DNA from 3 places in the Mesorhizobium sp. M0159 genome. Region 3 is predicted to be linked to each of the others. Evidence: predicted binding sites of a transcription regulator. Region 3 holds the regulator's gene; each other region holds the start of a gene.
The links. The regulator LexA, encoded in region 3, represses DNA repair genes until DNA is damaged. The targets are predictions, from matches to a motif close to TGTTCNNNNTGTGTTCNG.
Positions count from the first base shown of each region.

Region 1: the regulator LexA is predicted to act here: its motif matches at 5,596-5,613, upstream of NKJ32_RS29775 (PA0069 family radical SAM protein).
Region 2: the regulator LexA is predicted to act here: its motif matches at 6,941-6,958, upstream of recA (recombinase RecA).

Region 1 covers NZ_JAMYTF010000051.1:19,419-29,275, reverse strand. Annotated here, with positions in the region: gene NKJ32_RS29815 (putative signal transducing protein) at 142-366, shown strand; gene NKJ32_RS29810 (tRNA1(Val) (adenine(37)-N6)-methyltransferase) at 366-1,166, shown strand; gene NKJ32_RS29805 (S49 family peptidase) at 1,254-2,111, shown strand; gene NKJ32_RS29800 (membrane protein) at 2,193-2,378, shown strand; gene NKJ32_RS29795 (4-(cytidine 5'-diphospho)-2-C-methyl-D-erythritol kinase) at 2,405-3,307, shown strand; gene moaB (molybdenum cofactor biosynthesis protein B) at 3,294-3,836, shown strand; gene NKJ32_RS29785 (phytanoyl-CoA dioxygenase family protein) at 3,870-4,844, opposite strand; gene NKJ32_RS29780 (glycosyltransferase) at 5,033-5,536, opposite strand; gene NKJ32_RS29775 (PA0069 family radical SAM protein) at 5,688-6,842, shown strand; gene rnhB (ribonuclease HII) at 7,008-7,703, shown strand; gene NKJ32_RS29765 (F0F1 ATP synthase subunit B) at 7,884-8,375, opposite strand; gene NKJ32_RS29760 (F0F1 ATP synthase subunit B) at 8,386-8,961, opposite strand; gene NKJ32_RS29755 (F0F1 ATP synthase subunit C) at 9,043-9,267, opposite strand; gene NKJ32_RS29750 (F0F1 ATP synthase subunit A) at 9,335-9,857, opposite strand, start outside.
Region 2 covers NZ_JAMYTF010000071.1:8,550-18,406, forward strand. Annotated here, with positions in the region: gene sufC (Fe-S cluster assembly ATPase SufC) at 1-215, shown strand, start outside; gene sufD (Fe-S cluster assembly protein SufD) at 241-1,512, shown strand; gene NKJ32_RS32530 (cysteine desulfurase) at 1,691-2,932, shown strand; gene NKJ32_RS32535 (SUF system Fe-S cluster assembly protein) at 2,938-3,330, shown strand; gene NKJ32_RS32540 (STM3941 family protein) at 3,333-3,869, opposite strand; gene sufA (Fe-S cluster assembly scaffold SufA) at 4,000-4,386, shown strand; gene NKJ32_RS32550 (DUF2199 domain-containing protein) at 4,398-4,931, shown strand; gene NKJ32_RS32555 (GFA family protein) at 4,928-5,425, opposite strand; gene NKJ32_RS32560 (TfoX/Sxy family protein) at 5,516-5,839, shown strand; gene NKJ32_RS32565 (PfkB family carbohydrate kinase) at 5,874-6,806, opposite strand; gene recA (recombinase RecA) at 7,083-8,180, shown strand; gene alaS (alanine--tRNA ligase) at 8,440-9,857, shown strand, end outside.
Region 3 covers NZ_JAMYTF010000029.1:14,643-24,499, forward strand. Annotated here, with positions in the region: gene NKJ32_RS23895 (ComEC/Rec2 family competence protein) at 92-2,557, shown strand; gene lexA (transcriptional repressor LexA) at 2,551-3,285, opposite strand; gene kynU (kynureninase) at 3,733-4,980, shown strand; gene NKJ32_RS23910 (hormone-sensitive lipase) at 5,077-5,907, shown strand; gene NKJ32_RS23915 (molybdopterin molybdotransferase MoeA) at 5,915-7,120, opposite strand; gene moaC (cyclic pyranopterin monophosphate synthase MoaC) at 7,120-7,626, opposite strand; gene trpC (indole-3-glycerol phosphate synthase TrpC) at 7,629-8,441, opposite strand; gene trpD (anthranilate phosphoribosyltransferase) at 8,446-9,456, opposite strand; gene NKJ32_RS23935 (SurA N-terminal domain-containing protein) at 9,453-9,857, opposite strand, start outside.

The DNA.
Region 1 (9,857 bases), on a different contig from region 3:
ATATGCACGACGGCAACATGGTCCCTGGACAGACTCTAGGGTGTCACCCACCGGCGCGGCAAGAGGCGAATTGGCGCGCCGGCTCTGGTACATGATCACGCCTACGTTTACATCAACGCCGCAAACTGCGAGTTTCATCCGATGATAGAGCTCATCCGCACCAACGACGCCGTCATCATTTCGTTTGTCGAATCGCTGATGCGCGATGCCGGCATCGGCTGTTTCGTCGCCGACCAGAACATGAGCGTCCTCGACGGCTCGATCGGCATCCTGCCCCGCCGTGTCATGGTGGATGCCGACAAGGCCGATGCGGCGCGGCGCATCCTGACGGATGCCGGCATCGCCAACGAGATCCGCCAAAAATAATGTCCGCGTCGCCCGCTGCCCTTGTCCCGGACATGCCGGCTCATACGGTCGACGCCTTCCATCGCGGTCGCTTCTGGCTGGTGCAGCCGAGAAAGGCGGGCCACCGCGCCGGCATGGATGCGATGATGCTGGCGGCTGCCGTGCCGTCCTCGTTCGCCGGGCGGCTTGCCGACTTTGGCGCGGGTGCCGGTGCCGCCGGCCTGGCGGTACTGTCGCGCTGCCCCGCTGCAGAGGCCGTGCTTGTCGAGCGTTCCCCGGAAATGGCGGCCTTCGCCACCACCACGCTTGCCCATCCCCGCAATGCGCATCTCAGCGACCGCGCCTCGGTGCTCGTCGCCGATGTCGCGCTGTCGGGCCGGGCGCGAACGGCCGCCGGCCTCGAGGACAACAGCTTCGATTTCGTCATCATGAACCCGCCGTTCAATGCCGCCGAGGATCGCGCGACGCCCGATCCGCTGAGAAAGGCCGCGCATGTCTCGGAGGATGGGCAGTTCGACAGCTGGATCCGCAGCGCGGCCGCGGTGGTCAGGCCGGGCGGCGGGCTGGCCGTCATCGCCAGGCCGGAACAGCTCGGCGCCATCCTCGATGCCATCGCCGGCCGCTTCGGCGATGCCGAGATGCTGGCCGTCCACCCTCGCCCCGAGGCGGCAGCGATCCGCATCGTCGTCCGGGCAATTCTCGGCGCACGCGGCAAACTGTCGATCCGGCCGCCGCTGATGCTGCATGCCTACTCAGGCAATGGCCCCTCGGAACGGGCGGAGCTGATCAATAACGGGCTGGCGTCGCTGTTCGGAGATTGATCCATTTTGATTGCCGGGGTGACGGCATTGCCGTTGGCCGGCGAATTCCTACATGCCTCAAGCATATCGACCGGAGACAGCCCCCTCGTGAAACGCCTTTTCAACCGCCTGCTGCCGAAATCCTGGCGCTCCACCGTCGTCACCATTCCGGTCATCCGGCTGCACGGCACGATCATGCCCGGCGGCGGCCAGTTCCGGCCGAGCCTGTCGCTCGCTTCCACCGCCGGCCTTCTCGAAAAGCTGTTTTCCTTCGACGCGCCGGCGGTCGCCATCTCGATCAATTCGCCAGGTGGCTCGCCGGTGCAGTCGCGGCTGATCTTCAGGCGCATCCGCGACCTGGCGAGCGAGAAGAACAAGAAAGTCCTGGTTTTCGTCGAGGACGTGGCGGCCTCGGGCGGCTACATGATCGCGGTCGCCGGCGACGAGATCTTTGCCGACCCGTCCTCCATCGTCGGCTCGATCGGCGTGGTGTCGGCCTCGTTCGGCTTTCCGGAGCTGTTGAAGAAGATCGGCGTCGAGCGCCGCGTCCACACCGCCGGCCAGAACAAGGCGGTGCTCGACCCGTTCAAGCCGGAAAAGAAGGAAGACGTCGAGCGCCTGAAGGCGCTGCAGCTCGAGGTCCACGAGACCTTCATCGATCTCGTCAAGGACAGGCGCGGCAGCAAGCTCAAGGACGATCCCGACCTGTTCACCGGACTTTTCTGGACGGCCAAAAAGGGGCTGGAGCTCGGGCTGGTCGATGCGCTCGGCGACATGCGCAGCGTGCTGAAGAGCCGTTTCGGGCCGAAAACCCAGCTCAAGCTGATCACCGCGCCGCGCGGCCTGTTCGGCCGCTTCGGCCTGTTCGGCTCGAGCTTTTCGGCGCCCGATATTGCCGCCGCCGCGGCAAGCGGCGTCATCGATGCGGCGGAAGAGCGCGCGCTGTGGGCGCGCTTCGGGCTTTGAAAAGCTGGTGAAAGCGTCTAGCATAAATCATCAACCGACCCGACCGGCCGCCTTGCCGGCCTTGCGAGGGAGGAGTTTGACATGCCGCAGATCATTTTCTTCGCCGTCGTCGGCATTGCCGCCTATTTCGGCTACCGCTCCTTCGTCAGGGAAGCCGAGCGTGTGACCGCCAAGGTGCGGCGTACCGAAAAGCAGGCCGCCAACGGCACGATGGGAACATTGGTCAAGGACCCGAAGACCGGCGAATACCGTCTGGCCAAGGATTGACCGTCGTCCCCCACGCGGCCGAGCCAGTGAACTCCGAGGCCAGCATCCGGGCGTCGCACGCGCACGCCAAGATAAATCTCGCGCTGCACGTCACCGGCCGGCGCGCCGACGGTTATCACACGATCGAAAGCCTGGCTGTGTTCACGCGCTTCGGCGACCGCATCGAGACGGAACTTGCCGACAGCGATGGGTTTTCCGTGTCCGGCAAATACGCCTCCGCGGTGCCGGTCGACGACAATAATCTGGTGGTGAGAGCGCGCGATGCACTGCGGCGCGAGGCCGGTCCCCAGCACGCACCTGCTGTCGCCATCAGGCTCGAAAAGAACCTGCCGGTCGCGTCCGGTGTCGGCGGCGGGTCGAGCGATGCGGCGGCTGTGCTGCGCGCCCTGGTCCAGACCTGGGGACTTGATGTCGGCGATGCCGAACTGGCGCGGATCGGCCTGTCACTCGGCGCCGACGTGCCGATGTGCCTCGCAGCCAAGCCGCTGATAGCCCGCGGCATCGGCGACGAGCTGACGCTCGTGCCGGGTTTCCCGGCGCTGGGTCTGGTGCTCGTCAATCCCGGCACTGCCGTCTCGACGGCCGACGTGTTCGAGGCGCTTGGCCGCCGCGACAATGCGGGGCTGCCGCCGCTGCCGCGCAACCTCGACTTCCACAGCATCCGCAACTGGCTGGAGATCACCCGCAATGATCTCGAGCCTGCGGCGCGCGCAATCCAGCCCGCGATCGGCAAGGCGCTTTCCGTGCTCAACAAGGCCGGAGCCGGTTTTGCCAGGATGTCCGGTTCAGGCGCCACCTGCTTCGGGCTGTTCGAGACCGGCAATGTGGCCAAGCGCGCGGCCGTCGATATTCGCAGCCGCCATCCCGACTGGTTTGTCGCGGCGACGCGAAGCGTGACATCGGAGGTTGATGCCCATGGCCAGGATTGACGAGAGCCGCCCCTTCGTTCCCGTGCGCATCGCGGTACTGACCGTTTCCGATACGCGCAGCCTCGCCGACGACAAATCCGGGCAGACGCTGGCCGACCGCATTGCCGAGGCTGGCCATGTCCTGGCCGCCCGCGACATCGTCACCGACGACCGCGACAAGATCCGCGACAAGGTCCTGGGTTGGTCAAGGGACGAAGCGATTGATGTCGTCATCACCACCGGCGGCACCGGCTTCACCGGCCGCGACGTGACGCCGGAAGCGCTGGAGCCGATCTTCGAAAAGCGCATGGACGGCTTTTCCGAAGTGTTCCACCGCATCTCCTACGACAAGATCGGCACTTCGACGATCCAGAGCCGGGCAACCGGCGGCGTCGTCAACGCCACCTTCGTTTTCGTGCTGCCGGGCTCGCCCGGCGCCTGCAAGGACGCCTGGGACGGCATCTTGAAGCCGCAGCTCGATTATCGGCACATGCCCTGCAACTTCGTCGAGATCATGCCGCGGCTGGACGAGCATTTGCGGCGCGGCTGAGACGAACCGAGGTATCAGCCAAGCGACCTCGGTTTAGCGAATGACCGGCTCGCCGTGAAAACGCCGGCGCGACGGCGGCGACACGCCGAAGCCAACCTCCATCATCAGCCGCGGCGTGCGCGTCGGCACGGTGCCCATATGGAAGCCGAACGGATCCTCGACAAAGCCGAGGCCGGCCGGCCCGGTCAGCGTGACCGGGCTCTGCTCGCCGTAGACGCCCAGCACCTCTTCCGCCGAATGGCCGACCAGCAGCGTCAGCTGATGCTTCAGGATGCGGCGGTTATGGGAGCCGCGGACATAGACATGCGGCCCAGTGTCGGCGTCGACCGGCACCAGGTAGAAAAAGAACTTCAGCATGCGCCAGTCGTCGAGGTCGAAATGGTATTTGCCGAGCGAGGCCATGTTCTTGTCGGCGTCCGAGACGCCACCGGTCGGAAAGCTCCACCAGACGCGGGTCGTGATCAGCTTGGCCTGGCTGCCGAGATAGTGCGCTGCGATATCGAGAAGCAGCGGATCGCGCTGCACGGCGACCGCAGCGTTGCAGTCGAGGACCCGTTCGAAATAGTGACCGCTGAGCAGCGGGCGGCCGAAATGCTTTTCGGCATCGGCGTGTTTTTCGGGCAGGAATTCCAGCCGGCGGTCGAAATTGCCGAAGCATGGCGTGCGCTCGGCGAAGCGGGCGATCTCCTCATGGATGGCGGCCGGCAGCATCAGGCCCGAATAGAGCCCCTCCGTCCGCAGCGCGCCGACGACGGCATCGCGATCGACGCCGGCGAACATCGTTTCACCGACATTGCGCGCCGGCGGAACCGGCTTCGCGCCGCGCCAGTGCAGGCGCCGCGCCGGCATGGTGCGCGCCAGCATGAACATCGGCAGCCATGCCGGATTCTCGCGAAGGTCGGAAAGATAGGTCGGGATGCGGGCGGCGATGCGGCGCAGCGTACCGCCGTTGCGTGCGATCGCCTCGAGGCTTGCAGCGCCGGACTTGTCAGGGCTTGAAAGGGTCATCGGGGTCCTCACAATATCGAGGGAACAGCATCGACGTTAGTCGTCGCCGCTCCGGCACACCCCAAACCCTATTCGCCCATATCGCCGGGAATGGTAACCCCCGGCCCGATTTTGTGCAATGCACAATAAACGACGACCCGCCAGAAAATTTGCTTGGGGCGGGTTCCCCGGACCGGGACGGTAAGCCGTCAATTCCGCGGCGCGACCCAGATCTCGGCGTGGAGCCTCCTGGTCGCCAGGCCGCGGGCGATCGCTTCGGCGCTGCGGGCGTTCTTCGACAGCGCCGCGGCCTGACGCTTGCTGATCACCAAGCCTTCGGCGAGAGCGCGATTTCCGGCAAAGACGCGCGACAGGAACGGCGCGCGGCTGCCGCGTGCCCGCGAGAACCGCGCCGCCATGGTTTGCCTGGCGGTATGGGCGACGACCTCGTCGATCCAGCCCTCTCCCAGCCGCGCGCCCGGTTCCAGCAAGAGCAGCCAGTCGCCCTTGGCCTGCCTGATGCCGGCGGCGATGCCGCCGCTGACATAGTGGCAGCCGGCATGTTCGGCGACGCGGTGCGTCTGATCGGTCGAGCCGGTGTCGCAGACGAGAACGTCGCGCACCACGCCTTCGACCGCGCCGCCGATCAGCGAGGCGAGCGTGCGGGCAAGGCCCTCCTCGTCATTCAGGGTTTCGATCAGGACGCTGAGCATGTTTAGCCGAATAGCGGAAAGCGGTGGGCAGCGCCAGTTTTTGCGGCGCGCCGCGAGAAAGTTCTTGCTTTGTTCTCATCAATACGATAGGAATACATTCATGAGCAGAGCGATTCGACAGCGGGCGGACAGTCCCTGGGAAAGGGCCAAGATGGAACAGATCGTGCGTGCCGACATTGCAGCCTTCGGCGCTGGCAGGGCCGAAATGGCGAATGCTATGATCGAGCAGAGCGGCATGCGCGTCCGTCCGGACCGCAATCGCGGCAGGTCGGCGGGCATCAATCCGTCCGGCCGTTTCGAGCCGGTCAGCAGGCATGTGTTCGACGATGGCTGGAATTCGCTGGAGGAGCTGCCGCCGTTCAAGACCGAGGTACAGGTCGAGAAGCCGCGCACCATCATCACGCGCAACGAATCGCCCGACATCTCCTTCGACCGCTCGATCAACCCCTATCGCGGCTGCGAACATGGCTGCGTCTATTGTTTCGCGCGGCCGACGCACAGCTTCATGGGCCTGTCGCCGGGGCTGGATTTCGAATCGAAGCTGTTTGCCAAGCCGGATGCGGCGCGGCTGCTCGACAAGGAATTGTCCAGGGATAATTACCAGCCGCGCACCATCGCCATAGGCACCAACACCGATCCTTACCAGCCGATAGAGAAGCAATACCGGATCATGCGCGAGATCCTCGAAGTGCTGGAGGCGCGCGGCCATCCGGTCGGCATCGTCACCAAATCGGCACTGGTGACGCGTGACATCGACATTCTGTCACGCATGGCCGAACGCGGGCTGGCCAAGGTGGCATTGTCGGTGACGACGCTCGACCGCATGCTGGCGCGCACCATGGAGCCACGCGCGTCGACGCCGACCAAGCGGCTGGAGGCGATCAGGCAGCTTTCGGACGCCGGCATTCCGGCCTCGGTGATGGTCGCGCCGATCATCCCCGGACTGACCGACCCGGAAATGGAGCGCATCCTCGATTCGGCGCAGGCAGCTGGCGCACGCGAGGCCGGTTATGTGCTGCTGCGCCTACCGCTGGAGGTCGCGCCTATCTTCAAGGACTGGCTGCTGCGCCACTATCCCGACCGCTATCGCCACGTCATGTCGCTGATCCGTTCGATGCGCGACGGCAAGGACTACGATTCGGAATGGGGCAAGCGCATGAAAGGCTCCGGCCCGTATGCCTGGCAGATCGGCCGGCGTTTCGAGATCGCCGCCAAACGGCTCGGCCTCAACGCCGAGCGGCGCTCGCTCAGGACCGACCAGTTCGTCCCCGCTGCCAAGGCAACCGAGCAGCTGATGCTGCTGTGACAAAGCGTCTCGCGCCAGCCGCTTGAAGCGGCCGCAGCAGGCGAAACATCCCGTCCGGCCTGTCCTGTCCCCGGGCTTGCAGACGGTAGCCCCTCCTGGTCCGGTGCCCCGCCCGACCCGGAGGGACTTGCGGAGAATCGGAGCCGATGCGAACCTCGCCGCACCATGGCTCGCCCGCGTTCCGATTCTCCGCTTCTCTTCGAAATCGTCGAGAAACCCGACTTCTCGTTCGAGACGAAGGCGGTGGCCGAAGGCCTGTGGCCGGTGGCGGGGATGGACGAGGCCGGCCGCGGCCCGCTCGCCGGGCCGGTGGTAGCGGCAGCGGTGGTGCTCGATCCCGCCAACATCCCCGACGGCCTCGACGATTCCAAGCGGCTGACGCATTTGCAGCGTGAGGCGCTGTTCCTGAAAATCCTTGGCTCCGCACTCGCCGTATCGATGGCGTCGGTCAGCGCCGAAGGCATCGATGCCTCCAACATCCTCAAGGCCAGCCTGGAGGCGATGCGCCGTGCCGTGGCCGGCCTGTCAATCCGGCCGAAGCTGGCACTGGCCGACGGCCGCGACGTGCCGCCCGGCCTGCCCTGCGAGGGCAAAGCACTGATCAAGGGCGACCAGCGCTCGCAGTCGATCGCCGCAGCCTCGATCGTCGCCAAGGTGATGCGCGACCGCATGATGTGCGGCTGCGGCAGCCATCATGCGCGTTACGGCTTCGAACTCCATATGGGCTACGCCACTGTGCGCCATCGCACGGCGATCGATCTGCATGGACCAGTGGCGCGGCTGCACCGCGCCTCCTTCGCGCCGTTCCGGTTCGGCGGCACCGAGGTGCTGGAGGAAGAGGGTTTTTCGGGTTTGGATTGAGCGATTCGGCATGGTGTGATCTCCCCCTCGAGGGGGAGATGTCGCCAAAGGCGACAGAGGGGGTCGGTACGTCCTGGCGCGACGCCATGCGGGACGAAAGAGAAGGCTGGCGCTTCACGCGCGGCGACCCCCTCTGGCCTGCCGGCCATCTCCCCCTCGAGGGGGGAGATTACGCTCCGCTCAGTTCAGCTTCGACTTCAAATCCTGCAGCGAGGCGTTGAACAGGTCGGCGCCGGCCTTGGCGTCGATCTTGCCGGCCAGCAGCGCGCGCGCGGCTTCGACCGCGATATCGACGGCGCTGGTGCGCACTTCGCCGATCGCTTCGCGCTCGGCCTGGCCGATCTTCTGCTCGGCCAAGGCGGTGCGCCGGGCGACATAGTCCTCGGTCTTCTTGTGCGCCTCGGCGGCAAGCATGTCGGCTTCACGCTTGGCGGCGGCGACGATGGCCGCGGCCTCCTGCTCGGCTTCCTTGCGCTTGCGCTGGTATTGGCCGAGCAGTTGCTGGGCCTCTTCGCGCAACCGCCGCGCTTCCTCGAGCTCGGAGCTGATCTTGTCGGCACGCGCATCGAGCGCCTTGGCGATCATGCCCGGCACCTTGATGTAGATGGCGATGCCGAGGAAGATTACGAGAGCAACCGTTGCCCAAAGCGTCGCGAGAGATGTGGCGTCCATGATGCGCTCCTCACCCGGCCACGGATTTGACCGCGGCCGCGATTTCGGCCTTGCTGGCCTTGCCGCCGACAAGCGCCTCGACGATGGCTGAAGCGGTATCCTCGGCGATCGTGCCGACTTCCTTCATGGCATTGGCCTTGATGGAAGAAATACGCGCCTCGGCCTCGCCAAGCTTCTGGTCGAGGGCGGCTTCGATCGTCTTGCGGGCAGCTTCGGCTTCCGCCTTGGCCGCATCGTTGGCCTGCTGGCCGATCGCATTGGCCTTGCCCTTGGCTTCCGCCAATTCCTGCTCATAGGCGGCAACGGCGGCATCGGCCTCGCTTTTCAGCCGGGCAGCATGGTCGAGATCCTGGGTAATGCGGTCGTTGCGCACGTCGATGATGCCACCAACGCGCGGCATCACCACCCGTTTCAAGAAGAGATAAAACAGCCCGAAGGTGATTGCCAGCCATAGAAGCTGCGAGGGGTACGTCGCCGGATTGAATGGCGGGAACGTGCCGTGCGCCTCGGCAGGCACACCGGTGCCAGCGCTGCCACCTTCGACGGCGGGCGCGGGCTCTTGCGCAAAGGCAGATGTCACGAACATGGACTATCCCCGAAATTCAGGCCCGCCGCAGGATCGCGGCCGGCCTGTTCAATTCTTCCCAATGTTCAGCCGAACAAGCATTCAGCCGAACAGGGCGAGAAGCGCGATGAGAAGCGAGAAAATACCCAGCGCTTCGGTCACGGCGAAGCCGAAGATCAGACGGCCGAACTGGCCGTCGGCGGCCGACGGGTTGCGCAGCGCGCCCGCCAGATAGCTGCCGAAAATGTTGCCGAGGCCAATGCCCGCGCCGCCCATGCCGAGGCATGCGATGCCGGCGCCGATGTACTTTGCTGCTTCTGCGTCCATTTATTCAACTCCTTTGGATCTAAAATTCCGTTGCAAATTCGATCCGGCGGCAATGCCGGAAACCTTGTCAGTGCCCGGGATGCAGGGCGTCGTTGAGATACATGCAGGTCAGCACGGCAAAGACGTAGGCCTGCAGGAACGCGACCAGCAGCTCCAGCGCCGTCAGCGCCACGGCCATCGCCAGCGGCAAAACCGAACCCGCCACGCCGACCGCGCCGAGCGCGCTCAGGCTGACGACAAACCCCGAGAACACTTTCAGCGTGATGTGACCGGCGAGCATGTTGGCGAACAGACGAACCGAGAGGCTGACCGGACGCGAGACGAAGGAAATCACCTCAATCAGCACCACCAACGGCAGCAGGTAAACCGGCACGCCGTGCGGGACGAACAGCTTCAGGAAGCCAAGGCCGTGCTTGGTGAAGCCGTAGACAACGACCGTTCCGATCACCAGCGCAGCGAGGCCGAAAGTGACGATGATGTGGCTGGTGATGGTGAAGAAATACGGGAACAGGCCAAGCAGGTTGGCGACAAGCACGAACATGAACAGCGAGAACACAAAGGGGAAGAACTTCATGCCTTGCGTGCCCGCC
Region 2 (9,857 bases), on a different contig from region 3:
ACGCGCTGAAGATCGTCGCGGACGGCGTCAACACGCTGCGCTCGCCGGACCGCGCCATCGTCGTCATCACCCACTACCAGCGCCTGCTCCAATACATCGTGCCGGATACGGTGCACGTGCTCTACAGGGGTCAGGTGATCAAGTCGGGCGACAAGTCGCTGGCGCTCGACCTCGAGGCCAATGGCTATGCCGGCGTGATCGGGCAAGCCGCGTGAGATGCCGGAAGGCAGGACGAAACTGATGAATATGCACACGACAACACCCCAGCGGACATTAGCCGAAACGGCGCTGATCGACGCCTTTGGCGAGCGGCTGTCGCTGCTGCCCGGTGACGGCGCGGTGATGCTGAAGCGCGACGACGCCATCGAGGCGATCAAAAGCGGCCTGCCGACGCGGCGCATCGAATCCTGGCACTATACGGACCTGCGCCGGCTGCTGACCTCGGTGCCGGACTTCGATCCGGCAGCGGTTGCGAAAGCCATTGCGCCGATCGTCGAAGGCTCCTCGGTTTTGCCGGTGCTGAACGGCGTTTCGAGCGCGAAATGGGCTGCTGTCGAGGGCGTCACGGTACAGCGCCTGTCGGAGAAGCTGACCGACGGCAGCATCGCCCCGGGGCTGGATTCCTATGGCAGCGACGACGCCATCGGCGCGCTCAACACCGCCTTTGTCGCCGACGGCTATTTCGTCGACATCGCCGACGGGGCCCAAATGGACAAGCCGCTCGAATTGCAGAATTTGCAGGCCGGTGGACAGACGCATGTACGGCTGGCCGTCCGCGTCGGTGCCGGTGCCAACGCTGTCATCGTCGAACGCCAGGCAGGCGAGGAGGCGGCGCTGGTCAGTTCGGTCAGCCAGCTTGTGCTTGGCGAGGGCGCCGAGGTGACATGGCTCATCGTGCAGGAGCAGCCGGATACGGCGACGCACCTTGCCCAGTTCAAGGCGCATCTCGGCAAGAGTTCGAAGCTGACGCTGTTCGTCATGAATGCCGGCGGCAAGCTGGTGCGCCAGGAGGTCGTTGTGAAGACGACCGGCGAGGGCGCCGAATTCACCCTGCGCGGCATCAATCTGCTCGCCGGCGACACCCATACCGACGTCACCATGGTGCTCGACCACGCCGTGCCGCATACGGCCTCGACTGAAGTCATCCGCAATGTGGTGACCGGCAAGGCGCGCGGCGTCTTCCAGGGCCGCATCAACGTCCATCAATATGCGCAGAAGACCAACGCCAAGATGGCCTGCAACACGCTGCTTCTGTCGGACGACGGCGAGTTCTCGACCAAGCCGGAGCTCGAAATCTTCGCCGACGACGTCGTCTGCGGCCATGGGGCGACCGTCACCGAGATCGACCACAATCATTTGTTCTACCTGATGGCGCGCGGCGTCGACGAGAAGACCGCGCGCGGCTTGCTGGTCAAGGCCTTCGTCGCCGAGGTAATCGAGGAACTGGACGACGAGGCAATCGTCGAGGCGCTCGAACGTCGGCTCGACGATTGGTTTTTGACGCACGGGTAGAGGTGACTGAGGGGTTGGTGCCAACACCCCTCATCCGTCGCCTTCGGCGCCACCTTCTCCCACAAGGGGAGAAGGAGAGGCGCTCTTCCTTCTCCCCTTGGGGGAGAAGGTGGCCGAGCGAAGCTCGGTCGGATGAGGGGTGCTGGACGGAATGAGGCGGTGCCTCGAGAGAGTTGTGATGGACCAGAAAGTCGAAAACATCCCCTACGACGTCGAGGCGATCCGCCGCGACTTCCCGATCCTGTCGCGGCAAGTCTACGGCAAACCGCTGGTCTATCTCGACAATGGCGCCTCGGCGCAGAAGCCACAGGCCGTGCTCGACGCTATCCAGCACGCCTATTCCCAGGAATACGCCAACGTCCATCGCGGCCTGCATTTCCTGTCGAATGCCGCGACCGACGCCTATGAGAAGGCGCGCGAGACGGTGCGCCGTTTCCTCAATGCGCCGAGCACCGACAACATCGTCTTCACCTCGAACACCACGGCGGCGATCAACACGGTCGCCTATGGTTTCGGCATGCCGAACATCGGCGAAGGCGACGAGATCGTGCTCTCGATTATGGAGCATCATTCCAACATCGTGCCGTGGCATTTCATCCGCGAGCGGCAGGGCGCCAAGCTGGTCTGGGTACCGGTCGACGATCTCGGCGTGTTCCATATCGAGGAATTCGAGAAACGGCTGACCGACCGCACCAGGCTCGTCGCCATCACCCACATGTCGAATGCACTGGGCACGGTGACGCCGATCAAGGAGATCGTGCGCATCGCTCATGCGCGCGGCATTCCGGTGCTGGTCGACGGCAGCCAGAGCGCCGTGCACATGCCGATCGACGTGCAGGATCTCGACTGCGATTTCTTCGTCTTCACCGGCCACAAGGTCTATGGCCCGTCGGGCATCGGCGTGCTCTACGGCAAGAAGGATATTCTGGAGCGCATGCGCCCGTTCATGGGCGGTGGCGAAATGATCGAGGAGGTGACGCAAGATATCGTCACCTACAACGATCCGCCGCACCGTTTCGAGGCCGGCACGCCGCCGATCGTCCAGGCGATCGGGCTGGGTGCTGCGCTCGAATACATGGAAAAGATCGGCCGCGAGGGCATCGCCGCGCACGAGGCCGATCTGAAGGATTATGCGCATCAAAAACTGCGCGCCATCAATTCACTGCGCATCTTCGGCGATGCGCCCGGCAAGGGCGCCATCATCTCGTTCGAGCTGCAGGGCATCCACGCCCATGACGTGTCGATGGTCATCGACCGGCAGGGCGTGGCGGTCCGCGCCGGCACGCATTGCGCCCAGCCGCTGTTGAAACGCTTCGGCGTAACATCCACATGCAGGGCGTCGTTCGGCATGTACAATACCAGGGCCGAAGTCGATGCTTTGGCCGGTGCGCTGGAAAAGGCGCGAAAGTTCTTCGGGTGACGATCATGGATGATGCCAGCCATACCGCCGAGACCACTTCCGAAACGGCCACCAATGCGGCGGTTTCCGGATCGGCTATTCCCGCCGACGAATTGGCGCGGCTGACCGACGACATCGTCTCGGCGCTGAAGACGGTCTATGACCCGGAAATCCCGGCCGACATCTATGAGCTCGGCCTGGTCTACAAGATCGATATCGAGGACGACCGCTCGGTCAAGATCGACATGACGCTGACCGCGCCGGGCTGCCCGGTGGCCGGCGAAATGCCGGGCTGGGTCGAAAACGCCGTCGGCGCCGTCGAAGGCGTTTCCGGCGTCGAGGTTAACATGACCTTCGACCCGCCCTGGTCGCCCGACCGAATGTCGGAAGAGGCACAGGTGGCGGTTGGGTGGTATTGAACTTAGTCGACCTTGGCGCCGTATGTTTGGGCATAAGCCGTGATCGCTGAGAACAGCTCGTCAAACTTGACGTCGAGGTCTCCCGTGCCAATACACATTGCGTCTAGATCCATCGCTCTATTGGGACCCCGACTCCAGCGCGCCATTTTGGTCAAAGACGGGCTCTGCCAGACGCTCTCTAGGACTTCTACCAAAAGGAACTTTTGTCGCCGGTAACTCCGCTCAGAAATGTGCTTGACGACACTCCATGGAATGAACTCTGCTGACAGGCGGACGTCCCAAAAGCCCTTAGGCGACAAAACTAGCGTCGGCCGTTTCAAATCGAAAAGACGCCCCACAGCGATCACAAAAGTGCCGGTGAACGATATGGCCGTTATCCAACCGAGAAATTGCCTGAAGCTACCTGGAGCGATATTCGGCACTAGGCGCCATCCAATTGCAATGCCTAAAGTTGCCATTGCCACTGATAAAGCGGCAACCAGGCTGAGCCGAGCAGGAGATGACCGAAATTCAACTGTTCGATTGGTGTCAAGCGGCATTCAGTTTCGCCATAGTTCGATTGTCGCCAACTGAAATTACATCCAAATTGGTTGCAGTGAGCAGAAAACTTCACCATCTTAGGCGAGAATGATCCGCAGGCCTTGAACCCGCGTGAAAGTGGAGAACGATATGGGACGCTTTGCCGTCATCACCATGACCGAAAAGGCCGCCGACCGGGTGCGCGAGATCGTTGCGACCCGTGAGAATGCGCATGGCATTCGCCTTGGCATCAAGAAGGGCGGCTGCGCCGGCATGGAATATACGGTCGATCTGGTGACCGAGCCGAACACCAAGGACGACCATATCGAGCGCGATGGCGCCCATGTCTATGTCGCGCCGGAGGCGGCACTTTTCCTGTTCGGCACCGAGATGGATTTCGAGCAGACGACTTTGCGCACCGGCTTCACCTTCCGCAACCCGAACCAGAGCTCGGCCTGCGGCTGCGGCGAATCGGTCGAATTGAAGCCGGCCGATCTGAAGGCACTGGCCGAAGCACGCGAAGCAAGCGCGGCTTAGCGTCACTGGTGATGAGTGCCGAGGCATATCGCTGGCGGTGTGCCTGTTGCGGTCAGGAATATACCGGGCTTCCAACAGATATGGCGTTCGGTGCGCCCGTGGACACGGACACGCTTGACGATGCCGCTCGAGCGACCTTTCGTAAGAATGAAGATTTCTGCGAGGTGCGCCGTGCGTCGGGGGTAACCGATCGGTTTGTTCGTTGCTTGCTGCCTCTGCCAGTGCCTCAGCTATCCAGCGAGTTCTGTTTCGGCGTATGGATGTCGGTCTCGGAAAAAAGCTTGGATCTATACCGAGATGGATATGACAGTGGCCAGTATGAAGAAGAACTCTGTTTTGGATACCTGATGCACAACATTCCTGAGTATCCAGGCTCGTTGCATCTGCATGCCAATGTTGTATTTCAGCCCGGTGATCAGCGTCCGAAGGTGTTTCTGCATGATGCAGATCATCCCTTGGTTGCGGCCCAACGCAGTGGGGTGGATGTGGCGCAGATAGAGCGCTGGGTGGCTCTCACGCACCGACCTAAGGCCGGGAGCAGCTAATCCACCCACATCCCCGTTCGCTTGTGCCAGTCTGCGATCGACTCCTCCGGGTAGACATCGAAAACCTTGTCGCCCTTGCCGATGTCGGGCTCGACCCAGTTCGCCTTGTATTTCAGCATCAGATGCACCTTCTCCGGCGGCTTTGGCAGGTCTGTGTCGATCGCCGAGGCAAACGGATGCACCAGCTCCGGCCAGGTCGGATCGTAGAGCCAGAGTGCCGTCCCGCATTTCGTGCAGAAGTTCCGCTCGCCCGTCGAGATCTCGCGTTGCGGGTGCTCGTCGTCCTCGATCTCGGCGCGGTAGACGCCGAGATGGCGCTTGCCCTGGATTTTCAGCGTCTTGTAATCGGCGCCGAGATTGATGGCGAAACCGCCGCCGCCCTGCTGCTTGCGGCAGATCGAGCAGTAGCACAGCATGAACGGCACCGGCGTGTGGCTTTCCACCTCGAAACGCACGGCATTGCACCGGCAGGACCCTTTGAGCAGAAGCGGCATGAAAAACTCCGACGAAATTGATTCTGAACTTGTCAGGATGGTGCCGGTTGCGTCGATGACAAGGGGAAATCCGGGTGACATGATCGCCGCATGGACAACGAGCGCATAGAAGAGCTTTTCGAAGGCCTCGGCCCGGTCAGCATCCGCAAGCTGTTCGGCGGCAAGGGCATCTATTTCGACGGCGTCATCGTCGCCATCGTCATCCGTGGCGAATTGATGCTGAAGGCCGACGCCGAAAGCGCACCGGATTTCGAAGCGGCCGGCTGCCGGCAATGGACCTATACCGGCTCGCGCCACGGCAAGCTCGTGTCGATGCCCTATTGGAGCGTTCCCGACAGCGCATTCGACGATCCCGACGAGATGGTGATCTGGGCGCGCCGCGCCTACGAGGCAGGACGGCGCGCCGGAAAATAGGCTGCGTCATGCTTTGGCAATTCCGGGCCGCACTTCACGCCAGGTCCCGCGCCTCGGGCACGAGCGCCAGCGCCTCGGCAAAGCTGGCGCTGGTGAAGGCGGCGCGCTCGACGGCGAGCATAGCTGCGGCAATGCCTTCGCGCAGTGCCGCGCGTAGCGTCAGGCCGCGCAGCAGGGCAACGATCGTGGCGCCTGCCAATGCGTCGCCGGCGCCGGCAGTATCGGTCCGCTTTTGTAGCGGCGGTGGCGAGATCGAGAACGCGCTCAATTCGTCAAAACCGAGCACTGGTTCGTCGCCGGCGGTGATCACGCCGCTTTTCAGCCCGGCGCGTCTTAGGCCGTCGACGATGCCTTGATCGTCAGCATCGATGCCGACGCCGGCGAGCACGCCGGCCTCCTGCCGGTTCATGAAGGCCAGCGCCAGACGGTCGAGCACCGGCATCAGCCGCGCCGCCTTATTGGGCGAGACCGCAAGCGCAAACACCGGCTTGTCGGCGGCGAGTGCCGCCAGCCGCCCCAGCGCGGTCGACGGCAGGTTGGCGTCGCACAGCACCGCGTCGGCCGAACCGATCGCTTCCCGCACCTTGGCGCGGCGGATCTGCTTGGGAAGCGCCAGCTCGTAGAGCACCATGTCGGCAAGGCCGGCGATCAGCCCGCCGTCGCTATCGATCAGCATCGTATGGCTTGGCGTTGCTCGGTCGAGGAACACCGCCGACAGGTCGGCAATGCCGGCCTCGGTGACGGCGCGTAAAACCGTGTCGCCAAGGGCATCGCCGCCGCGCACCGAAAGCAGCGAGGCCGAGGCGCCGCGTCGCACCGCACAGCGCAAGGCGTTGAAGACGGCACCGCCGACATGCTCGCGCATCGTGCCGGGGTTGGAAGCGGCCGGCACGAAGGCGCCGGCAACCCGGCCGCGCCGCTCGATATAGGCGCCGCCCACGGCCAGGATCGTCGGGGATTTGATCATGCCGTCAAAATGCCCTTTAGCTGTTGCCCGGGGAGACTAGGTCGCCGGGCGGAACCCTGCAATCGCGGGTTCGATTCGGTTGGTGACGGCAACGGCGCCGCATGCGAGGCGAGACACATCGGAAGCAATAATTGCGAAACAAAAATAGAACAAATAGGGATATGCGTTATTTTTCAAACCCTTGGTGCTCATTGACAAATGAGAACAAATGAGGTACATTCTTTTAAGGATTGCGGGATTGTCCGGCCTCCATTGACGACCACGGGGTGATGTATCATGGCTCAGAATTCTTTGCGGCTTGTAGAGGACAAAGCGGTGGACAAATCAAAGGCTCTGGATGCGGCGCTATCGCAAATCGAGCGTGCCTTCGGCAAGGGCTCGATCATGCGGCTCGGCGCGAACGAGCAGGTCGTCGAGATCGAAACGGTGCCGACCGGCTCGCTTGGGCTGGACATCGCGCTTGGCGTCGGCGGCCTGCCGCGCGGCCGCATCGTCGAGATCTACGGGCCGGAAAGCTCGGGCAAGACGACGCTGGCGCTGCACACGGTGGCCGAAGCCCAGAAGAAGGGCGGCATCTGCGCCTTTGTCGATGCCGAGCACGCGCTCGACCCGGTCTATGCCCGCAAGCTCGGCGTCGATCTCGAAAACCTTTTGATCTCGCAGCCCGATACCGGCGAGCAGGCGCTGGAGATCTGCGACACGCTGGTGCGCTCCGGCGCCATCGACGTGCTGGTGGTCGATTCGGTGGCGGCGTTGACGCCGCGGGCGGAAATCGAAGGCGAGATGGGCGATTCGCTGCCCGGCCTGCAGGCCCGCCTGATGAGCCAGGCACTGCGCAAGCTCACCGCCTCGATCTCGCGCTCCAACACCATGGTCATCTTCATCAACCAGATCCGCATGAAGATCGGCGTCATGTTCGGTTCGCCCGAGACGACGACCGGCGGCAATGCGTTGAAATTCTATGCCTCGGTCCGCCTCGACATCCGCCGCATCGGCTCGGTCAAGGATCGCGACGAGGTCGTCGGCAACCAGACCCGCGTCAAAGTCGTCAAGAACAAGCTGGCGCCGCCCTTCAAGGTGGTCGAGTTCGACATCATGTATGGCGAGGGCGTCTCCAAGACCGGCGAGCTGGTCGATCTCGGCGTTAAGGCGGGCGTGGTCGAAAAGTCGGGCGCCTGGTTCTCCTACAATTCGCAGCGTCTTGGCCAGGGCCGCGAAAACGCAAAACTGTTCCTGCGCGACAATCCCGACACGGCGCGCGAGATCGAGCTGGCGCTACGGCAGAATGCCGGGCTGATCGCTGAGAAATTCCTTGAGAACGGCGGCTCCGAAAGCAGCGACGACGGTTTCGAGGACGACGCTGGGGTGATGTAGGGCAAGCGACGCCTCGCTGAGCCTCAGCCAGGTTTCGATTTGATGTTTTGATTTTGAGTTTGCGTAATCGATGCGTTTCGAACCGCCGGCCCAGGGCCGGCGGTTCGCGTTTGACGGCGAGGCAGACGCATTTCAAGGCGCTGGTGAAAGCCGGGATTTGAGCCCATTTGGTGTTTCTGGACAGGCTGCGGTGCGACCGCTAAAAGGCCATGTCTATTTTCCGCCGGCAGCCGGCGGTTCTCTCGAAAAGGCAGTATTCATGAGTGGCGTCAACGAGATCCGGTCGGCATTTCTCGACTATTTTCGCAAGGAAGGTCACGAGGTCGTCGCGTCAAGCCCGCTGGTGCCGCGCAACGACCCGACGCTGATGTTCACCAATGCCGGCATGGTGCAGTTCAAGAACGTTTTCACCGGTCTGGAGAAGCGGCCGTATTCGCGCGCCACGACTGCCCAGAAGAGTGTTCGCGCCGGCGGCAAGCACAACGACCTCGACAATGTCGGCTACACCGCGCGCCACCTGACCTTCTTCGAGATGCTCGGCAATTTCTCCTTCGGCGACTATTTCAAGGAGCGGGCCATAGAGCTTGCCTGGAACCTGATCACCAGGGAGTTCGGGCTGAAGAAGGACAAGCTGCTGGTCACCGTCTACCACACCGACGACGAGGCGGCCTCGTACTGGAAGAAGATCGCCGGCCTTTCGGACGATCGCATCATCCGCATCGCGACTTCGGACAATTTCTGGGCAATGGGCGACACTGGACCTTGCGGGCCGTGTTCGGAGATATTCATCGACCGTGGCGAGCATATCTGGGGCGGCCCTCCCGGCAGCCCCGAGGAGGATGGCGACCGTTTCCTTGAATTCTGGAACCTGGTGTTCATGCAGTACGAACAGGTGACGAAGGACGAGCGCGTCGACCTGCCGCGTCCGTCGATCGACACAGGCATGGGCCTCGAGCGCATGGCATCCATCCTGCAAGGGGTTGAAAGCGTCTTCGAAACCGACCTGTTCCGCCACCTGATCGACGCTGCGTCGTCGGCGCTTGGCAAAGGTCCGGATGCGGACGCCGTCGCATCGTTGCGCGTCATCGCCGATCACCTGCGTTCGTCCTGCTTCCTGGTCGCCGACGGCGTGCTGCCGTCCAACGAAGGACGCGGCTACGTGCTTCGTCGCATCATGCGCCGCGCCATGCGCCACGCGCAGTTGCTCGGCGCCCGCGATCCGCTGATGTGGCGCCTGGTGCCGGCACTGGTCCGCGAGATGGGCCAAGCCTACCCGGAACTGGTGCGCGGCGAACAGATGATCACCGAAACGCTGAAGCTTGAGGAAACCCGTTTCCGCAAGACGCTGGTGCGCGGCTTGGGCTTGCTTTCGGAGGCGACGGAAAAGCTGGCCTCCGGCGACATGCTGGATGGCGAGACAGCGTTCAAGCTCTACGACACCTATGGCTTTCCGCTCGATCTGACGCAGGACGCGCTGCGCCAGCGCAACATCTCGGTCAACCTTGCCGGCTTCACCGAGGCGATGGAGCGGCAGAAAGCGGAGGCGCGCAAAAGCTGGGCCGGCTCCGGCGACGTGGCGACCGAGACGGTATGGTTTCCGGTGCGCGAGAACGCCGGCGCCACCGAGTTCCTCGGCTATGAGACCGAGCAGGCGGAAGGCCTCATCCAAGCGCTGGT
Region 3 (9,857 bases):
TCTCAGGCGGGCGAAGGAAGTGGGTTTGCGGACTTTCGCGCGTTGCGCGTTCATGTAGCATAGGAGGTCGAGGGCGCAAGGGGCAGACCCGATGGCTGTGCGAGGCCGTGGTGCGGGCGAGGGCGAGGACGTTGGCAGCGGCGTCAGCGAACGCTTGCTGTTTGCCGCACCCCCGCCTGTCCTGCCGGCACCGGCATTGCTACCCGCTCCGCGCTTCGATGCTCCGTCGCTGCCGGCCAGCGACCCAGCAACGGTTCTCGTGCCCGCGGGCGAGCCCATCGTACGCCTGCCTAGGCGTTTCCGCCTCCCGTCACCGTCCCGTATCCGCAACAGCGTAACCTCGGCAGCCGGCCTGGAACTCGACCGCGGCATCGCCTTCCTGCTGGTGCCGGTGTTCCTCGCATGCGGGGTGGTCGTATATTTCGGGCTGTCGGTGGAGCCGGCCTTTCCACAGCCGATCGCAATCGCGCTCCTCGCGGCCCTTTGTGCCGTCGTCTCGCGGTCATGGCCCAGGACGCGCCTGTGCTTCATGGTGGCGCTGCTCTGCGCGCTTGGCGTACTTGCCGCCAAGTTCGAGACATGGCGTGTCGGAACGCATATGCTCGGCTCCGAAATCTCGACGCGGCTGACGGGTCGCGTCGTATCGTACGAGCCCATGGCGAGCGGCCGCATCAGGCTGACAATCGATGTGATCTCAACGGCCAGGCCGACACTGCGCTACATGCCGGAACGGGTCCGCGTTTCGGCGATGAAGATACCGGCTGAGCTGACCGCCGGTTCCGAGATCACCGGCTATGTGCGGCTGCTGCCGCCGACCGGCCCGGTGCGGCCCGACAGCTATGATTTCTCCTTCGACAGCTATTTCGCCGGTATCGGCGGCAGCGGCTTTTTTCTCGGCAATCCGAAAGTCGTGTCGTCGGGCAGCATGCCGCTTGCCGCGCAGCTTTCTTCCGCGATCGAAGACGCGCGCGAATCGATCGCCGACCATATCCGCAGCCGCATCGGCGGTGCCGAGGGCGAGATTGCTGCTGCGCTGATCGTCGGCGTGCGCGCCGGCATTCCCGAGGAGATCAACGAAGCGATGCGGCGCACCGGCATCTACCACATCATCTCCATCTCGGGGCTGCATATGGCGTTGGTCGCCGGCACCATCATGGCGCTGCTGCGGGGTGCCTTTGCGCTGTTTCCCGATTTCTCATCGCGACGGCCGGTCAAGAAATATGCCGCGGCCGCCGCGCTTTTTTCGATTGCGGCCTACCTCGTCTTTTCCGGCATTGTCGTTGCGGCCGAACGCAGCTTCATCATGCTGGCGGTGATGCTTATCGCCGTGCTGTTCGACCGGGCCGCGCTCACCATGCGCAACCTGGCGATCTCGGCCATCGCGGTCATCCTGGTGTCGCCGCACGAGGTGGTCGGTCCGAGTTTCCAGATGTCCTTCGCCGCGACGGCGGCCCTTGTCGGCGCCTATGCAGGCTGGTCCGATTACCGCGCCGGCAGGGCCACCACGCCGCCACCGCGGCGGTCGCCGCTACGCTTTGCCACTCGAAAGGTCCTGTTGGGCATGTGCGGTCTGGCGATGACCTCGATCATTGCAGGGAGCGCCACGGCGCTTTTCGCCATATGGCATTTCCAGCGCGTGGCGCCGCTCAGCCTGTTCGCCAATCTGGCCATCATGCCCATCGTCTCACTGGTCGTCATGCCCTTCGCCGTTCTCAGCGCGCTGGCGATGCCGTTCGGTGCGGATGGCCCTTTCCTCTATGTCATGGGCAAGGGGCTGACGGCGATGATCGCCCTGTCCGGGTGGATCTCGGAGCGCTCGCCGATCGATGCGGTCGGGCTGATTTCGCTGAGATCCGTCCTTCTGGTGACGATCGCCCTCGTCATTGCCAGCATGGCGACGACCTGGTTGCGGCTGGCGGCACTTCCTTTTGCGCTCGCCGGCTTGCTGACGACAACGCAGACACGCATACCCGACGTATTGGTCTCGGAGGACGCGCGGCTGGTCGCGCTGCCGATCGGCAGCGGTGAACTCGCGGTCAACCGGGCACGCCCGAATGAGTTCACCATCGACAACTGGAAACGCGCGCTCACATCAGAGGCCATCGTCGCGCCGGAAACGCCTGGAAAGAACGACCCGCAATTCGACATTGCCGATCCGGCCGACCTACCGCCGGGCATGCCGTTCATTTGCACGGACGGCCTCTGCCTTGCCATGCATCCATCCGGCGCGATCATCGCGCAAGCCAAGGACCGCGATACTGCGCGGCCAGCCTGCGCCTTTGCCAGCTTGATCGTCATCGACGACGCCACCGCCCATAACCCCTGCTACTACGACCGGCTGGTCCTCGTCGTCACCAAACGGCAACTGGCGCGCGCGGGAAGTGCCGCCGTCTATTTCGATCCACAAGCGGCAACACGCGCCGAGATCCGCTTCGCCGTCGAAAAATCATACCGGCCCTGGCACGTGCAGCGGAAATTTTCACGCGCGGCACGGGGCCTGCCGCCATACCGCAGGGCCGACAACCCCAAAGCCGGCGCCAAGGGCGGAGCTCAGTAGCGGCGGATCAGTCCGACGAGCTTGCCCTGCACCTTGACCCTGTCTGGTCCGAAGATGCGCGTCTCGTAGGCCGGATTGGCGGCTTCCAGGGCGATCGAGGCGCCCTTGCGGCGGAACCGCTTCAGCGTCGCTTCCTCCTCGTCGACCAGTGCCACCACGATCTCACCGGGGCTCGCCGTATCGGCATTGCGGATGATCACCGTGTCGCCGTCGAAAATGCCAGCCTCGATCATCGAATCGCCTTTGACCTCGAGCGCATAATGCTCGCCGCCCATGATCATATCCGGCGGCACCGAAATCGAATGCGTCTGGTGCTGGATGGCATCGATCGGCACACCGGCCGCGATGCGGCCCATTACCGGGATCGAAACGGCGGCGACGACATCGTCGTCATTGCCGGCTGCAGGGACACGCGACGATGTCGGCTTGCCCTGCCGAGGGGCGCCTTGCCCAAGGCTGCCCTGGATGACACTCGGCGAGAACTTGCGTGCCGCATTGAGGCCGGGGGCGATCGAGTCAGGCAGGCGTAGCACCTCCAGCGCACGGGCCCGGTTGGGCAAACGGCGAATGAAGCCGCGCTCCTCCAGCGCCGTAATCAGCCGGTGGATTCCGGATTTGGAAGCCAGATCGAGCGCTTCCTTCATCTCGTCGAATGAAGGCGGGATACCGCTTTCCTTCAACCTTTCGTGGATGAACATAAGCAGTTCGTGTTGTTTGCGTGTCAGCATAGCGACCCCCAACAGAATCAGAAAAACAAACCCAGAACAAACACTATCTGTTCCAGTTGTGTTCCGCAACTGTTTAAAGTTTAATGAATGCGTTAAGGCTCGGGAAACAAACGACGTCCCCTACCGGCGTACCGCATTTTCACCGCCGCGAGCCTCATCGCCTTGATTCTGCTTTCGTTTGCGCCCTTCTGGCCTCCTAGAAGGCGGCACTGGCATCGGCCGTCGGTCGGCAAAAGGCACGGAATTGAACCCGTATCGACTGTGCGGTTTGGTCAATGCACCGTGAACGAAACGAATTCAAAACGCCAACCTCGGGTTAAGTCCCGGTTTCCACCGCCTGGTCAGGCTGCTTCTCGCCGGTGGAGCCTTGCTGCGCGCAACCAGGTAATGGAAGAACAGTCGATGCGTGTCCGGCGTTGCGTTGGATCTTGGGGGAGCAGACAAATCATGACAGGAATTCCCGATCTCGTGGCCATAAAGGCGATGGATGCCGCGGATCCGTTGCGCGCGATGCGCGACCGCTTTGTGTTGCCGCAAGGAGTGATCTATCTCGACGGCAATTCGCTAGGAGCTGCTTCACGTGCCGCTTTCGATGAACTGCACAAGGCCGCGACCGAAGAATGGTCGCATGATCTCATCCGCGCATGGAACACGGCCGGCTGGTTCAACATGCCGCTTGAACTTGGCGACCAGCTCGGGCGCCTGATCGGTGCCGCGGCCGGCCAGACGGTGGTCTGCGACACGACATCGGTCAACATCTACAAGCTGCTGCACGCCGCCATGGCCATGCGACCGGAGCGGCAGGTCATCGTCGCCGAGGGCGATAGTTTTCCGACGGACCTCTACATGGCCGAGGGTGTGGTTTCGACGCGAAAAGATACGCTGCTGCGCCTCTCGGGGGTCGACGCGCCGACCATCGAAGAGCTGATCGACGAACGCACCGCCGTGGTGCTGGTCAACCACGTCAACTATAAGTCGGGCGAACTGCGCGACATGCCGGCGCTGACGCGCAGGGCTCAGGAAGCCGGGGCGATGATCGTCTGGGATCTCTGCCACACCGCCGGCGCGATGCCAGTCGAACTCGACAAGGCAAACGCCGATTTTGCCGTTGGCTGCACCTACAAATATCTGAATGGCGGCCCGGGCGCGCCTGCCTTCATCTATGCGGCTGAGCGGCATCTTTCCGACATCCAGCAGCCGCTCACCGGCTGGTGGGGCCATGCACGGCCCTTCGCCTTCGAGCCAGGCTATGCGGCCGGCACCGGCATCCGCCGGTTTCTGTGCGGCACGCAGCCGGTCCTGTCGATGCGCACGCTGAAGGGCGCGCTCGACATCTGGAACGATGTCGACATGACGGCGGTGCGCAAGAAGAGCATCGCACTGGCGGATCTGTTCATCGAGCTTGTCGAGGCAAAGTGCGGCACTTACGGGCTCACGCTCGAAAGCACGCGCGATGGGGAAAAACGCGGCAGCCAGATTTCATTCATGCATGAGCATGGCTACCAGGTCATGCGCGCGCTGATCGAACGTGGCGTGATCGGCGATTTTCGCGCGCCATCGACCATGCGCTTCGGCTTCACCCCGCTCTATGTCGGCTATGCCGATGTCTGGCAGGCCGTCGAAGTGCTTGAGGACATCCTGCGCACCGGTGCGTGGAAGGAAGCGCGCTTCGCCATCAAGGCGGCTGTCACTTGAGATTGATGCGAGAGCTGGAATCGTGAGGCTGGCGACGACGCGCCGCGCGATGCTCACGGCTACGTTGCAAGGCTATATTGCCAGGGAGGGCGCAGGGTGTTCGAACGTCACATTGCCGATTGGGACAACGCCTATGCCAACGGCGCCAACATAGCCGGCAGCGATCGCTGGCCGGCGGCCTGGATCGAGCCCGCGCGGGTTTTCCGCGACGTGCTTTCGACCGAGGGCAGGGCGCGGCTCGACATGGCCTATGGCGACAACCCACGCAACCGGCTCGATCTTTTCCTGCCGGCCATCAAGCCCAAGGGACTCGTGGTGTTCGTTCATGGCGGCTACTGGATGGCATTCGACAAGAGTTTCTGGTCGCATCTTGCCACTGGCCCTGTTGATCGCGGCTATGCGGTGGCGATGCCGTCCTACACGCTCTGTCCGCAGATACGCATTGGCGGCATCGTCAAGGAAGTCGGCGCGGCGATCGGCAAGGCGGCGGCGATGGTTCCAGGGCCGCTGATGCTGACCGGACACTCGGCCGGCGGCCATCTTGTTAGCCGGATGGTTACGGCGACGACGCCGCTGGCGCCCGAAGTGGTCCGGCGCGTTCGTCACGTGGTGTCGATCTCGGGGGTGCACGATTTGCGCCCGATCATGCGCACCGGCATGAACGAGACGCTGGCGATCGATGAGGCCGAGGCGCAGGCCGAAAGTCCGGTGCTGCTGCGCCCGATGGACAAGGCCCGCCTGACCTGCTGGGCCGGCGGCGGCGAGCGCGCCGAATTCCTGCGTCAGAGCGCGTTGCTGGCCAACATCTGGATCGGCCTGGGTACCGCGACCAGCTCGGTGGTCGAGCCTGACCGGCATCATTTCAACATCATCGACGGTTTGGCCGATCCAGACCATCCGCTGACCCGGACCTTGATTTCGGAGTGAGGCAGGTTCAGCGTAGCATCAGTACGTCGCAGGGGGAGCCCGCCGCCGCGGCAGGAGCGAACGGCGCGCGAACGATCAGCCCGTTGGCATCGGCCAGCATTTTCAGCATCGAGGAGTCCTGGATGCCGAACGGCGTCGCCACGAGCGTACCGGTGTCATCTATGACAACAGCCCGCACATAATCTTGCCTGAGATCGTTGGCCGGCATGGCAGCACCGAGCCGTGCCCGACGTATATCCTGCTGAAAGGCGCGGCCACCGAGCCGCGCCAGCAGCGGCTTCAGGAAGAGCTGAGTGCAGACCAGGCTTGCCACCGGATTGCCGGGCAGGCCGATGCAGCGAATGTCTCCCAGCCGCCCGAACATCAGTGGCTTGCCCGGCCGCATGGCGATCTTCCAGAAATCGAGCGTCATGCCTTGCCCGGTCAGCACGTCATGGACGAAGTCGTGGTCACCGACCGAGGCACCGCCCAGCGTGACGATGACGTTCGCGCCAGCCTTCACGGCCTTTTCAACCAGCGCAGCGATCGCCTCCCTGCGGTCCGGCGCGATGCCAAGGTCGAGCGCGCGCGCACCGACCGACTGTGCGGCAGCGGCGACACCATAGGCGTTGGAGGAGATGATCTGGTCGGGGCCAACATCGCTGCCCGGCGGCAGCAATTCGTCGCCGGTGGCGATGATGGCGACCAGCGGCCGTTTGACCACGCGCACCTCGGGGTGATTGGCCGATGCCGCCAGCGACAAGGCCGCCGGGTCGAGCAGGCGGCCTTTGGGCAGCAGGACATCGCTCTTGGCGAAATCGAGCCCGAGGCGGCGGATGTTGCGCCCCTGCACCGTCGGTTCCGTCACTTCGACGCTGCCGCCACCGAGATCGCGGACGTTCTCCTGGATGACGATAGTGTCGGCGCCTTCGGGAAGCGGCGCGCCGGTAAAGATGCGCACGGCCTGCCGCTGCTGCACCGTTCCGGCAAAGCCGCGTCCGGCCGGCGCCATGCCGACCACCGAAAGCCTTGCCGGTACGGACGCGATATCGGCCGCCCGCACGGCATAGCCGTCCATGGCGGAGGCGTTGAACGGCGGCTGGGTGCGGAGCGCCACAACCGGCTCCACCAGCACGCGGTCGGCGGCATCCAGCAGTGCGACGCGTTCGCCCGGCAGCGCTGCTGCGCCGTCCAGCAGGCGCTCGAGCGCCTCGGCAACTGGGACCAGCGCCATTATCGGCCTGCCTCGGTGGCCCCGTCTCCGGTGATCTTGTAGTCGCCGGATTTGCCGCCGGTCTTTTCAACCAGCCTGATGCCGGAGATGACCATGGCGCGGTCGACCGCCTTGGCCATGTCGTAGATGGTCAGGCAAGCGACCGAGACGGCACTCAGAGCCTCCATCTCAACGCCGGTCTTGCCGGTGACGCGGGTCAATGCTGTCACCTTCAGGCCGGGCAGCGCGGCGTCCGCCTCGATATCGACAGATATCCTGGTCAGCAGCAGCGGATGGCAAAGCGGGATCAGTTCATGCGTCTTCTTGGCCGCCATGATGCCGGCAATTCGCGCTGTGCCCAGCACGTCGCCCTTCTTGGCGTCGCCGGCGAGGATCATGTCCAGCGTCTCGGGCCGCATCGCGACAAAACCTTCTGCGACTGCCGTGCGCACCGTCTCAGCCTTGTCGCCGACATCGACCATGTTGGCTTCGCCCTGCGCGCCAAGATGAGTGAGGGCGGCCGCCATCCTCAAACGGCCTCTGCCGGCGCCTTGCCCGTCAACAGCAGGCGCGTTGCCGCGGCCACGTCCTGCTGGTGCATCAGGCTCTCGCCGACCAGGAAAGTCGCAATGCCGCTCTGCTCCAGCCGGCGGCAATCGTCGTGCGAAAAGATACCGCTCTCGCTGACCAGATGGCGGTCGGCCTGCACCATCGCTACCAGCCGCTCCGAGGTCTGTAGGCTGGTTTCGAAGGTCCGGAGATTGCGGTTGTTGATTCCGATCAGCCGCGACGACAGCTGCAGCGCGCGTTCCATTTCAGCCTCGTCATGCACTTCGACCAGCGCGTCCATGCCGAGCCCGAACGCTGTCGCTTCGAGTTCTCTTGCCAACGCGTCGTCGACGCTGGCCATGATGATCAGGATGGCATCGGCGCCCCATGCCCTGGCCTCGTAGACCTGATAGGGGTCGAACAGGAAATCCTTGCGCAATGCAGGCAGCTCGACGACAGCGCGCGCAGTGGTGAGGAATTCGGGCGCGCCTTGGAAGGAGGGTGCGTCGGTCAGCACCGAAAGGCAGGCGGCACCGCCCTTCGCATAGGCCCTGGCCAGCGTCGGCGGATCGAAATCGGCGCGGATCAGGCCTTTGGATGGGCTAGCCTTCTTGATTTCGGCAATCAGCGCGAACCTGCCGGATTTGCGCTTTGCTTCAAGGGCGGAAAGAAAGCCGCGCGGCGCGTCGGCATCCGTCGCCCGTGCCTTGATCTCGGCCAATGACACGCGCGCCTTGGCCGCCGCGATCTCGTCGCGCTTGTAAGCCTCGATCTTGCGCAGGATGTCGGACATGGTTTTAACCGTTCGAAATCTCGATCAGCCTGTCGAGCACTTTCAGCGAGCGGCCGCTGTCGATGGCCTGCGCCGCCGTTACCATGCCGTCGGCGAGGGTCGTCGCTTTGCCGGCCACCACCAGCCCGGCGCCGGCATTCATCAGCACCGTATCGCGAAAGGCGCCGGCTGCGCCGGCCAGCATGTCGCGCAGTGCCTGGGCGTTGTGGGCGGCGTCGCCGCCGCGCAACTCGTCCTTGGTGTGACGCGTCAGCCCGACTGCTTCCGGGGTCAGCGTAAAGCTGCGGATCTCGCCGCCGGCCAGTTCGGCGACAAGTGTCTCGCCGGTGGTGGTGATCTCGTCATAGCCGTCGCCATGGACGATCCAGGCATGGTCGGCACCAAGTTCCTTCAACGTTTCTGCCACCGGCATGATCCATTCGGGCAGGAACACGCCGACCATCTGCCGTCTGACACTCGCCGGATTGGAAAGCGGGCCCAGCAGGTTGAAGATGGTGCGGGTTCCGAGCTCGACCCGGGTCGGGCCGACATGCTTCATCGCCGGGTGATGCGCCGGCGCGAACATGAAGCCAACGCCGGCCTCGTGGATGCAGCGGCCGATCGTCTCCGGAGGGATGTCGATCTTGACGCCCAATGCGATCAGCACATCGGCGGCGCCGGTCAGCGAGGACAGTCCGCGATTGCCGTGCTTGGCGACGGGCACGCCGCTGCCGGCGATGACGAAAGCGGATGCGGTCGAAATGTTAACGCTGTGCGAATTGTCGCCGCCGGTGCCGACAATGTCGATGGCGCCCTCGGGGGCTTCGACACGCAGCATCTTGGCGCGCATGGTGGCAACGGCGCCGGCGATCTCGCTGACGGTCTCACCGCGCACGCGCAATGCCATCAAGAAGCCGCCGATCTGGCCGGGGGTAGCATCGCCGGACATGATGATGTCGAAGGCCTCGCGCGCCTCCTCGAAGGAAAGAGCGCTGCCGGCGGCGACCTTGGCGATGTGGATCTTCAGCGCGCTCATCTGGCCAGGGCTTGGGTTACGGCCGTCTGATCGATGCGGACGTCATATTGCGTCTGCAACTGCGCCACCAACTGGTCGAGCAGGTCGTCGGACATGCCGGAGGTGAAGGACTTCTGTGCGTCCTCGGGTACTGAGCTGGCATCGGCCCCGGCAGGCTCGAACACCTCGGCAACCTTGAACAGGATCTGTCCGTCGCCCGTAGGCGAGGGGATCAGCCCGGTGCCGCCTTCGCCGACGCCGAACATCGCGGCGGCGCCTTCCTTGCCGAAATCGACGTCGTCCGCATCGCGCTTGACGCCGCGCTTGGTCTGCTTTTCGAGTTTGAGCTCACCGGCGATCACCTCGAGCGCGGCGCCAGCCTTGAGACGCTTCTCGAGCTCCTGTGCTTTTGCGGTGAGCCG